Regions from separate parts of the Klebsiella sp. SYXHC3 genome, predicted to be linked through region 3. Evidence: predicted binding sites of a transcription regulator. Region 3 holds the regulator's gene; each other region holds the start of a gene.
What was found. Region 3 encodes LexA, which represses DNA repair genes until DNA is damaged. Its sites were predicted from a motif close to TNCTGTATGTACATACAGNA; they were not measured.
Positions count from the first base shown of each region.

Region 1: the regulator LexA is predicted to act here: its motif matches at 2,221-2,240, upstream of AC2CGP_RS04995 (YebG family protein).
Region 2: the regulator LexA is predicted to act here: its motif matches at 2,331-2,350, upstream of rmuC (DNA recombination protein RmuC).

Region 1 is NZ_JBXUNG010000001.1:1,014,695-1,018,861, reverse strand. Features, by position in the region: gene edd (phosphogluconate dehydratase) at 1-207, shown strand, start outside; gene AC2CGP_RS05005 (bifunctional 4-hydroxy-2-oxoglutarate aldolase/2-dehydro-3-deoxy-phosphogluconate aldolase) at 246-887, shown strand; gene purT (formate-dependent phosphoribosylglycinamide formyltransferase) at 941-2,119, opposite strand; gene AC2CGP_RS04995 (YebG family protein) at 2,256-2,615, shown strand; gene AC2CGP_RS04990 (tellurite resistance TerB family protein) at 2,720-3,391, shown strand; gene ptrB (oligopeptidase B) at 3,514-4,167, shown strand, end outside.
Region 2 is NZ_JBXUNG010000014.1:67,281-71,447, reverse strand. Features, by position in the region: gene ubiE (bifunctional demethylmenaquinone methyltransferase/2-methoxy-6-polyprenyl-1,4-benzoquinol methylase UbiE) at 14-769, opposite strand; gene rmuC (DNA recombination protein RmuC) at 840-2,288, opposite strand; gene udp (uridine phosphorylase) at 2,425-3,186, opposite strand; gene AC2CGP_RS22885 (dienelactone hydrolase family protein) at 3,452-4,167, shown strand, end outside.
Region 3 is NZ_JBXUNG010000009.1:35,481-39,647, forward strand. Features, by position in the region: gene plsB (glycerol-3-phosphate 1-O-acyltransferase PlsB) at 1-1,489, opposite strand, end outside; gene AC2CGP_RS19380 (diacylglycerol kinase) at 1,620-1,988, shown strand; gene lexA (transcriptional repressor LexA) at 2,111-2,719, shown strand; gene dinF (MATE family efflux transporter DinF) at 2,790-4,115, shown strand.

The DNA of each region.
Region 1 (4,167 bases), on a different contig from region 3:
GCGAAAGTGCGCGATGGCGACATGATTCGCGTTAACGGGCAGACCGGCGAATTGACCCTGCTGGTAGATGAAGCTGAACTGGCCGCACGCCAGCCGCATATTCCGGACCTGAGCAGCTCGCGGGTCGGAACCGGCCGCGAGATGTTCGGCGCGCTGCGCGAGAAGCTCTCCGGAGCCGAGCAGGGCGCAACCTGCATTACTTTTTAAGACGATTCGATTTGTAGATCTGGCGAGAGAAAACTCTGATGAAAAACTGGAAAACAACTGCAGAAGCAATCCTGACTAACGGCCCGGTCGTACCGGTTATCGTGGTGAAAAAGCTGGAACACGCGGTGCCGATGGCGAAAGCGCTGGTTGCCGGTGGTGTACGCGTTCTGGAAGTTACGCTGCGCACCGAGTGCGCGCTGGAAGCTATCCGCGCTATCGCCAAAGAAGTGCCGGAGGCGATTGTCGGCGCCGGTACTGTGACCAACGTTGAGCAGCTGAAAGCCGTTACTGAAGCAGGCGCGCAGTTCGCTATCAGCCCGGGCCTGACCGAATCCCTGCTGAAAGCGGCGACCGGCGAAGGCACCATCCCGCTGATCCCGGGTATTAGCACCGTATCCGAGTTGATGCTGGGCATGCAGTATGGCCTGAAAGAGTTCAAATTCTTCCCGGCGGAAGCGAACGGCGGCGTGAAAGCGTTGCAGGCGATTGCCGGTCCATTCGGCCACATTCGTTTTTGCCCGACCGGCGGCATCTCTCCGGCGAATTACCGCGACTATCTGGCGCTGAACAGCGTGCTGTGCATCGGCGGCTCCTGGCTGGTTCCGGCCGACGCGCTGGAAAACGGCGACTACGATCGCATCACCAAACTGGCCCGCGAAGCGGTAGAAGGCGCGAAATAATTTCTGCGCCTGTAATGACAGAAGCCCGGCACGCGTGAGCGACCGGGCTTTTTTTATCCCTTCACGACAACCGCGGCGGCGGCGGTTTTGGCGCGGCTGATGGCTTCATCGACGTTGTCAGCAACCGCCAGGGTCACGCCCAGGCGACGCGCGCCGGCGATTTCCGGTTTACCGAACAGACGCAACTGCAGACCCGCGCCGACGGCGGCCTGTAGATTGCTAAAGGTCACGTTCTCACTGGTTAGCTGCGGTAAAATCACCGCCGATGCCGCCGGTCCATACTGGCGGATGGCGCCGATCGGCAGGCCGAGGAAGGCGCGAACGTGCAGGGCGAATTCCGAAAGATCCTGCGAGATCAGAGTGACCATACCGGTATCGTGCGGGCGAGGGGAGACTTCACTGAAGATCACCTCATCGCCGCAAACGAACAATTCAACGCCGAACAGTCCATATCCCCCCAGCGCCAGCACCACTTTGCGGGCGATCTCCTGCGCGCGTTGCAGCGCGAGATCGCTCATCTGCTGCGGCTGCCAGGATTCACGGTAGTCGCCATCTTCCTGTCGATGACCTACCGGGGCGCAAAAGTGGACGCCGTCGACGGCGCTGACGGTGAGCAGCGTAATTTCAAAATCAAAATTTACCACCCCTTCGACGATGACGCGTCCGGCGCCTGCGCGCCCGCCTTGTTGGGCGTATTGCCAGGCGGCGCTGAGCTGGTCAGCCGAGCGGATAAAGCTCTGGCCTTTACCGGAGGAGCTCATCACCGGCTTAACGATACAAGGCAAACCAATTTCGTCGACGGCAGCGCGGAACCCCTCTTCACTGTCGGCAAAACGATAGGCAGAGGTGGGAATTTGCAGCTCTTCGGCCGCGAGGCGGCGAATGCCTTCGCGATTCATGGTGAGTTTTGCGGCTCTCGCCGTCGGCACTACTTTTTGCCCGGCCTGCTCCAGCTCAACAAGCGTGTCGGTGGCAATGGCTTCGATCTCCGGCACGATATAATCCGGCTTTTCTAAGGCGATCAGTTCACGCAGCGCGTCGCCGTGCAGCATATTGATGACGTGCGAACGATGGGCCACCTGCATCGCCGGCGCATCGGGATAGCGGTCGACGGCGATGGTTTCAATACCCAACCGCTGGCACTCAATGGCGACTTCTTTTCCGAGCTCGCCGGAACCTAATAACATTACCTTCGTGGCCGCGGGGCGCAGCGCGGTGCCTAATAAAGTCATAACCTACTCTCAGCGTAAACAGAACATGGCGCGCATTATAAACGAAAACGTTTGCGTCTGTCTTTACACGCGTAAGTTGAGAACAGCGGCGAAATTTGATATACTGTATATAAATACAGTATAAAGAGGCTGCACAATGGCGGTTGAAATCAAATACGTCGTGATCCGTGAAGGTGAGGAAAAAATGTCTTTTGCCAGCAAAAAAGAGGCCGATGCTTACGACAAAATGCTCGATTTGGCAGAGGTGCTCAATGACTGGCTGGTCACGTGCCCGCTGGAATTGGATGAAGCTCAGCGTGACAATATGTCGATGTGGCTGGCCGAGCGCAAAGACGCCTTACACCACATTCTGAAGTCAGGGAAATTGCCGGAAGCAGAAGAGCATGCTGAGGCGGCGGCAGAAATGCCGGAGTCTGCGCCTACAGAGGATGAAGCTCAGCCTGGTGCCGCCGAAGAAGGCGCCGCGAAAAAGCCGCGCAAAGCAAAGGCCGCCTGATAACCGGCGAAGCGGAAATTTTCGCATCTTTAGCCAGTCATAACATTTCCTGACGTCTTGTCGTTTAGGCTGATGGCATTGCATCTCGCGCTATGAGGAATGTTATGGCTAACTGGCTTAATCAACTCCAGTCCCTGCTGGGCCAGCAGGGCAATCCCGTCTCCGCTGAAAAATCTTCATCCGCTAAAAACCTGCTGCCCGGCGCCTTGGGCGGCCTTGCTGGCTTGTTGGTCGCCAGCAAATCATCGCGTAAGCTGCTGGCGAAATATGGCACCGGCGCGCTGCTGGTTGGCGGTGGCGCGGTGGCCGGCAGCGTGCTGTGGAATAAGTATCAGCAAAAAATGCGCGGCCAGCAGGCAGATATCGCGACACAGACATCAACAGCGTCTACCCAGGAACCGGTTGTGCTCGATGCGCGCAGCGAGCGGCTGATTACCGCGTTAGTCTTCGCCGCCAAAAGCGACGGTCATATTGACGAGCGTGAACGTCAGCATATAGAAGAGCAGTTGCGAGCGGCGAACATCGACGTGCAGGGCCGGGTGTTGATCGACAGGGTTTTAACCCAGCCGCTCGACCCGCAACGGCTGGCGCAAAGCGTGCGCGATGGGCAAGAAGCGCTGGAAATTTACTACCTCAGCTGCGCGGTAATTGATATCGACCATTTTATGGAGCGCAGCTACCTGGATGCGCTCGGTGACGCGCTTAAACTGCCTGAAGATGTCCGCGAAGAGATAGAACGCGATGTTCAGGCGCAAAAGCAGGCGCTTGATTCTTAAAAGAGAGCGTTCCGCTTGCATCGCTGGCCACTTTTGCCACCCTTATAGACACGACATCGTTCAGGGCGCACGATGCCCTGAGTGATTTTGTGATTCCATAATAAGACGCAGAAGAATAACGCATGCTACCGAAAGCTAAACGGATCCCCCACGCCATGACGCTACATGGCGACACTCGCATCGATAATTACTACTGGCTGCGCGATGACGAACGCGCGCGCCCGGAAGTGCTGGACTATCTCCATCAGGAAAATGACTACGGTAAAAAGGTGATGGACTCGCAAAGCAGCCTGCAGGAGCGGGTGCTGAAGGAAATCATCGATCGCATTCCGCAGCGGGAGGTCTCCGCTCCCTATAGCAAAAATGGCTACCGCTATCGCCAGGTTTATGAACCGGGCTGTGAATATGCGATCTACCAACGTCAGTCAGTGCTCAAAGAAGAGTGGGATGAATGGGAGATTTTGCTTGATGCCAACCAACGGGCGGCGAAAAGCGAATTTTACACCCTCGGCGGATTAGGCGTCGCGCCGAACAATCAACTGATGGCGGTGGCGGAAGATTACCTTTCACGACGTCAGTATGGCTTACGTTTTAAGGATCTGAGCAGCGGCGAATGGTCGGCGGAGATCCTGGAAAACGTCACGCCAGGATTCGCCTGGAGCAACGACTCGCGCTTCTTGTGGTACGTGCGCAAACACCCGACGACGCTGCTGCCGTATCAGGTCTGGCGACATGCCGTTGGTACCACCGCAGATAACGATGTACTGGTCTACGAA
Region 2 (4,167 bases), on a different contig from region 3:
AGCGTCCCTCCTGTCAGAACTTATAGCCGCGGTGTAGCGCGACAATACCTGCCGTCAGGTTGTAGTAGTCGACGCTTTCAAAACCCGCCTCCTGCATCATGCCTTTCAGGGTATCCTGATCGGGATGCATGCGGATGGATTCCGCCAGATAGCGATAGCTTTCCGCATCGTTTGCCACCAGCTCGCCGACTTTCGGCAGCACGTGGAAGGAATAAGCGTCGTAGGCTTTGCTCAGTGGTTCGAGAATCGGTTTAGAAAACTCCAGAACCAGCAAACGTCCGCCCGGTTTCAGCACGCGGTACATTGAACGCAGCGCTTTGTCTTTATCGGTAACGTTACGCAGGCCAAAGGAGATGGTGATGCAGTCAAAGGTGTTATCCGCAAACGGCAGCGCTTCGGCGTTGGCCTGAACGTACTCAACGTTACCGACAATACCGATGTTGCGCAGTTTTTCGCGGCCCATTTTGAGCATCGAGTCATTGATATCGGCGAGCATTACGCGGCCGGTTTCGCCCACCAGACGGGAAAACTTCGCCGTCAGGTCGCCGGTGCCGCCCGCTAAGTCCAGCACGGTTTGCCCGCGACGCACGCCGCTGCAGTCGATGGTGAAGCGCTTCCACAAGCGATGAATCCCGAACGACATTAAGTCGTTCATCACATCATATTTTGCAGCGACAGAATGGAATACATGCGCCACCATGTCCGCCTTCTGCTCTTTGGCTACCGTCTGAAAGCCAAAATGCGTTGTTTCTTGTGAATCCTCAACCATCTCTATGCCCGCTTACTTATCAAGAAAATGTTCAGCGAGTGTAACAGATTCAGGCCATTTCCCATACGTTTCAGCTTGGCCTGACGTGCTCGTTTGCGCTCGCTGCAGGCTCGGAATCGGCGCTAAACACATCTTCCCGCGGTGAATTTTCATCTTCCTCAAGGCGATATTCGTCATCCTGCGCCGTGGCCTGCTCGACTAAATCAGGATTAATCCCGCGCTTAACCTCGACCCCCAGGCCACGGAATGACTCGGCCTGCACCAGCAGGTTGCCGCGCCCGGAGGCGAGCTTTTTCATCGCCTGGCGATAGTTATCCTGGGCTTTATCAAGGCTTTGACCGATAGCCGACATATCGTCGACAAACAGCCGCATCTTGTCATACAGGCGCCCGGCGCGCTCGGCGATTTTTTGCGCGTTACGGCTTTGATGCTCATAGCGCCACAAGTTGGCGATGGTGCGCAACGCCACCAGCAAGGTTGTCGGGCTAACCAGCATAATATTGTTCTTCAGCGCCTCGCTGATAAGCTCAGGTTGGCGGTCGATAGCCAGCAGGAACGCCGGCTCAACGGGGATGAACATCAGCACATAATCGAGCGAACGAAGTCCCGGCAGTTGTTGGTAATCTTTACGCCCCAGCAGGCGAATGTGGTTACGCACCGAGGCAATATGCTCCTGTAGCGCCGCTTCGCGGGTGTAGTCGTCGTCAGCGTTGAAGTAGCGCTCATAGGCGACGAGGGTCATTTTGGCGTCGATAACCACATCTTTGCCCTGCGGCAGACGCACGATAACATCCGGCTGCATCCGCGAGCGGTTATCGGTTTCGATGCTCACCTGAGTTTGATACTCATAGCCTTCGCGCAGGCCGGAGGCCTCCAGCACGCGGGTAAGCACCACTTCTCCCCAGTTACCCTGAGTTTTGTTATCGCCCTTCAGCGCTTTCGTCAGGTTCAGCGCCTCTTGCGCCATCTGTGCGTTCAGCTGTTGCAAATTGCGGATTTCGTGCGCCAGCGTGTGGCGCTCACGCGCCTCCTGGCCGAAGCTGTCCTGCACCTGGCGACGGAAGCCGTCGAGCTGTTCGCGCAGCGGCGTCAGCAGGCCATGCAGGCTCTGGCGATTTTGTTCATCAACCCGGCGGTTGCTGTGCTCAAATATGCGGTTCGCCAGGTTTTCAAACTGCTCGCTCAGGCGCTGCTCGCTGTTGACCATCTGGCGAATTTTATCTTCGGCGTGCAACTGCGTGGATTCCAGACGGGTGGTCACTTCACGCAGGTCGGCCTCCAGCGAGGTGTTGATATCACGCAGGCTGCGCAGCTCGTTGTTGAGAAGTTCGCACTCATCGCGCCAGTGCGATTCCTGCACCAGCTGCTGACGTGCGGCGCTAAGTTCAATATCCAGCTCGCGGCGCTCTTCAATGAGATCGGCACGGATTTGATCGGCGCGGGCTTTTGTCGCCAGCCAGCCAACGATTAACCCTGCCGCCAGCGCCACCACGGCGCTTATCACAATAGAGATATCCACAACGCCTCCCCGGCAACCACTTACGGCACAAAAATAGAATTGTGCTGTACAAACGTCCAGTTGAAAAGGATTTTCCTGCGAGGCGCTACGCAAAAAAAAGGCCGGAAGATCCGGCCCTGTGAGAAAGAGAGAAGAACTACAGCAGACGGCGCGCCGCTTCCACAACGATTTTCACCGCGTGGCTTTCGGTTTGCTTCATGGTTTCGGCGTTAGGGATCTCTTGCTGGGTACGGTTGACGATAACCCCTGCCACCATCCCGGCGCGCAGGCCCTGGCTGGCGCACATGGTCAGCAGCGTAGCGGATTCCATTTCATAGTTCATGACGCCCATTGCCTGCCACTCTTCCATCGAGCCTTTGAAACGGCTCACGACGCGGCCGGAGAAGGTGTCGTAACGCTCCTGGCCTGGATAGAAGGTATCAGAGGAGGCAGTCACGCCGATATGCGTGGTCGCGCCGATTGATTTCGCCGCTTCCACCAGCGCGGTGGTACAGGCGAAGTCAGCAACGGCCGGGAACTCCATCGGCGCGAAGTGCAGGCTGGCGCCGTCCAGACGGACAGAACCGGTCGTCACCAGTACATCGCCAACATTGATATGTGGCTGAATCGCGCCGGTGGTACCGATACGCAGGAAGGTACGAACCCCCAGCTGCGCCAGCTCTTCCACGGCGATAGAGGTCGACGGGCCGCCGATACCGGTAGAGCAAACAATCACCGGTTTGCCGTCCAGCTCAGCGCGCCAGGAGGTAAATTCACGATGTGATGCCAGCTTAACCGGCTTATCCATCAGCGCGGCGATCTTTTCCACACGCTCCGGATCGCCAGGGACGATAGCCAGCGTAGCCCCTTGTAAATCGTTCTTAGTGAGGCCGAGATGAAAAACATCAGACTTGGACATAAAAAACTCCTCTGTGGGTCGAAGTATCAGCAGAAGCAAAAGGGTACTTTACAGAAGCCACTCGCTTATTTTTGTGATGATAGTCACCATGCATAATAATGATTGCATTTGTTTTTCAACAAATAGTGATTTACATCACATTAACAAGTTATATTCGCGGTCACAGAACAAAAGATAGCCGCTTTCAGGCACTGTGCTTTATTAACGTTCAGTCTAAGAGTCTATATTTATCGATGCGCTAATAAATAAGGGTACGGAGAATACCATGACCACCACCAAGCAACCCGGATTCGCACCTGCAGCCTCGCCGCACGCCTCTACCGCCGTCCATACGTCGGATGAGCACATTACCGCCGGAGAAACCTCGATCCCATCGCAGGGCGAGAATATGCCGGCCTATCACGCCCGCCCGAAAAACGCCGACGGCCCACTGCCGATCGTTATCGTGGTGCAGGAAATTTTCGGCGTACATGAGCATATTCGCGATCTGTGCCGCCGCCTGGCGCAGGAAGGCTATCTGGCGATTGCGCCAGAACTCTACTTCCGCCAGGGCGATCCGAATGAGTACAACGATATCCCTACCCTGTTCAAAGAACTGGTCACTAAGGTGCCTGACGCACAGGTGCTGGCGGATCTCGACCACGTCGCCAGTTGGGCGGCACGCCACGGCGGCGATGCCCATCGTCTGCTGATCACCGGTTTCTGCTGGGGCGGTCGCATCACCTGGCTGTATGCCGCGCATAACCCGCAGTTGAAGGCAGGCGTCGCCTGGTATGGCAAACTGGTGGGAGAAAAATCGCTGAATTCGCCAAAACACCCGGTGGATATCGCTGTCGATCTCAACGCGCCGGTACTTGGCCTGTACGGCGCTAAAGACGCCAGCATTCCGCAGGATACCGTCGAGACCATGCGCCAGGCGCTGCGGGCGGCAAATGCGAACGCCGAGATCGTGGTCTATCCCGAGGCCGATCACGCCTTTAA
Region 3 (4,167 bases):
GGACGGCTTCGATAGGATCGATGGCTTCGCGCCATTCCGGCACGTGCTGATTGAGATAGGTCATCAGCGGCAGCGGTTCACCGAAGTTAACGTAGCCCTGGCCAAGATTACGCAGCTTACTGAGACCGCGCATCATCTGCGGCAGGCTCTCTTTTTCTTTTGTCGCGCCGCGCAGCTCTTTGGCGTAGGTACCCACTTCCATCACGTGCTCGTAGCCGATATAAATCGGCACCAGCGTGATGGGGCGGCTACCGCCGCGCAGCATCGCCTGGATAGTCATCGACAGGGTGCCGGTTTTCGGATCCAGCAGACGGCCGGTACGGGAACGCCCGCCTTCGACAAAGTATTCCACCGAATAACCACGGCTGAACAGCTCGCCAAGATATTCGCGGAATACCGTGGAGTAGAGCTTGTTGCCCTTAAAAGTACGACGAATAAAGAAAGCGCCCAGGCGGCGGAAAATCGGCCCAGCCGGCCAGAAGTTGAGGTTTATGCCTGCAGCGATATGCGGCGGCACCAGACCCTGATGATAGAGCACATAGGAGAGCAGCAGGTAGTCCATGTGACTACGGTGACAAGGCACATAGACAATCTCATGGCCGTCATGCGCCAGCTGGCGTACGCGCTCGGCATTGTGCACGTTAATCCCCTGGTACAGACGGTTCCAGGTAAAGCCCAGAATACGGTCAGTCAGGCGGATCATTTCATAAGAGAAGTTAGCGGCAATCTCTTCCATCAGCGCGATGGCGTTCTGCTGGGCCTTCTCGTGAGAAATCTTCTTGCTGCGCGCTTCATCTTCTACCGCGCGGGCGATAGCTTTCGACGCCAGCAGCTTGTTGAAGAGATCCTGGCGGGCAGGGAGGCGCGGGCCGACGGCGGCCAGACGTTGACGGGCGAAGTGCATACGCGCCACGCGGGCCAGCTTCTGGGCGATGATTTTATCGGTACCGTGCTCATCCGCCATGCGGCGCAGAGAGACCGACGGCGAGAAACGCACGAAGCTATCGCGGCCAAGCCAGGAGACGGCGAAGAATTTCTGAATACCGTTAAGCATCCGCAGCGGCGGATTCTCTTCGCCTTTTTCACGACCCGGCGCGCGGCCGAACATGACCGACACCGGTACCATTTGCACGTCGAGGTCGGGATGGTTACGGTGCAGATCCAGGTAGTCGTGGAACAGCTTGATGGACTCTTCTTTCGGCGTGTAGTAGGTAAACACGCGCGGGCCGCCGTGGATGAAAACGTAGCGCGGCAGCAGTGTGCCGTCGATTTCCAGCGGTTCAAAAGGGTCGGGTAAATCATGCGCCAGGCACTGGGCGCGCAGGGTCAGCAGGTCCGCCTTGGAGTTATAAGGCAAGACGTACATTATCGGACGCGAGGTATCGAGCCCTAATTCCTGAGCAGGTTCTGCCGGAATAGACTTGCTTTTTACCAGCACCCGTAATGGTAAATTCAGTAATTTATAGTAAATTCGTTGCCAGCCGGACATAAACGATGTGAAGCCTCTGGTTAATCATGCAAATGCGCGGCAAGAATAACAGAAAGCGTACAAAATTTCCGTTGTCACACGGCAAACACGTACACTCAGCGACGTCATTTACATTAAAAGGTTCTTTTTGATGGCCAATAATACCACTGGGTTAACCAGAATCATTAAAGCAGCAGGTTATTCCTGGAAAGGTTTCCGCGCGGCATGGGTTAATGAAGCCGCTTTCCGTCAGGAAGGCGTCGCCGCTATTGTGGCCGTGGCGATAGCCTGCTGGCTGGATGTCGATGTCATTACGCGAGTCCTGCTCATTGGCTCGGTCCTGTTAGTGATGATAGTCGAAATTCTTAACAGCGCGATTGAAGCGGTGGTTGATCGTATCGGGCCTGAGCATCATGAGCTTTCCGGGCGCGCAAAGGATATGGGGTCGGCAGCGGTGCTGCTGGCGATAATCATCGCGCTGATCACCTGGGCCATGCTGCTGTGGTCGCATTACCGCTAAGTCTTGTCGGCAACGCTCGCAAAACGGAAAGAATCTCCTGATTTTTATATGATATGTGGTTCCAAAATCACCATTAGCTGTATATACTCACAGCATAACTGTATATACACCCAGGGGGCGGAATGAAAGCGTTAACGACCAGGCAGCAAGAGGTGTTTGATCTCATCCGGGATCACATCAGCCAAACGGGCATGCCGCCGACGCGTGCGGAAATTGCTCAGCGCTTGGGGTTCCGTTCCCCAAATGCGGCGGAAGAACACCTGAAAGCGCTGGCGCGTAAAGGCGCGATTGAAATCGTCTCCGGCGCTTCCCGCGGCATTCGTCTGCTGACGGAAGAAGAACATGGTCTGCCGCTGATTGGCCGCGTTGCCGCCGGCGAGCCGCTGCTGGCGCAGCAGCATATTGAAGGTCACTACCAGGTTGATCCGGCGATGTTTAAACCGAATGCCGACTTCCTGCTGCGCGTAAGCGGGATGTCGATGAAAGACATCGGTATCCTCGACGGCGATCTGCTGGCGGTGCATAAAACTCAGGACGTGCGTAACGGCCAGGTGGTTGTCGCGCGTATCGATGAAGAAGTGACCGTTAAGCGTCTGAAAAAGCAGGGCAACATCGTTGAACTGCTGCCGGAAAACAGTGAGTTTTCTCCAATCGTCGTCGATCTGCGCCAGCAGAGCTTCACCATTGAAGGTCTGGCCGTCGGCGTGATCCGTAACGGTGAGTGGCTGTAACTCCCGTCTTAACGCAGCGTCATCATGATGCATGACGCTGCGATGTTCCTCCTCTGTCTGGTCCCTCTTCATGCTGCTCAACGCCGCCGATAAAGCACTGTGGCGCCTCGCGCTACCAATGATTTTCTCCAATATCACCGTTCCGCTGCTTGGGTTGGTCGATACCGCCGTTGTCGGCCATCTCGATAGTCCCGTCTATCTTGGCGGCGTCGCCGTCGGCGCGACGGCGACCAGTTTCCTCTTTATGCTGCTGCTGTTCCTGCGAATGAGCACCACTGGCTTAACCGCTCAGGCCTATGGCGCCAAAGATCCGCAGCGCCTGGCGCGCGCGCTGGTGCAACCGCTGATCCTGGCGCTGGCCGCCGGGCTGCTCATCGTTCTGTTCCGCATGCCGCTTATTGACCTCGCGCTGCATATCGTCGGCGGGAGCGAGGCGGTACTGGAACAGGCCAGGCGGTTCCTGGAAATCCGCTGGCTCAGCGCCCCGGCGTCGTTGGCCAACCTGGTGCTGTTAGGGTGGCTGCTTGGCGTGCAGTACGCTCGCGCCCCGGTCATCCTGCTGGTGGTCGGCAACTTGCTGAATATCGTGCTCGATCTGTGGCTGGTGATGGGGTTGCATATGAACGTGCAGGGGGCGGCGCTGGCGACGGCGCTGTCGGAATACGCCACCTTTATCATCGGCCTGCTGATGGCGAAACGGGTGCTGGCGCTGCGTGGCGTGACGTTTGCCATGTTGAAGGAGGCGTGGCGCGGCAATATGCGGCGCCTGCTGGCGCTTAACCGCGACATCATGCTGCGCTCGCTGCTGCTGCAGCTCTGCTTTGGCGCCATCACCGTCTTCGGCGCCCGTCTTGGCAGCGACGTGGTGGCGGTCAATGCGGTACTGATGACCATGCTGACCTTTACCGCATACGCGCTGGACGGTTTTGCCTATGCCGTCGAAGCGCATTCCGGGCAAGCCTACGGCGCGCGTGACGGTAGCCAACTGCTGGAAGTCTGGCGCGCTGCCTGTCGGCAGTCGGGAATGGTAGCGCTGTCGTTCGCGTTAATCTACAGCGTGGCCGGTGAGCATATCATCGCGCTATTGACCTCTATCCCATCATTGCAGCAGCTGGCAGACCGCTATCTGTTCTGGCAGATGATCCTACCGGTGATTGGCGTTTGGTGTTATCTGCTGGATGGCATGTTTATCGGCGCGACGCGCGGCGCGGAGATGCGTAATAGCATGGCGGTAGCCGCTGCGGGGTTTGCGGTGACGTTGCTCTCTGTGCCTATGCTCGGCAATCACGGCCTGTGGCTGGCGCTGGCCGTGTTCCTGGCTTTGCGTGGGCTTTCGCTGGCGCTCATCTGGCGCCGCCACTGGCAGCGTGGCACCTGGTTTAACTCACCCTCCTGAATGTAAAAAGCCCGGCTCAGCGTAGCGCGAGCCGGGAAAATCCCCCCAGCGT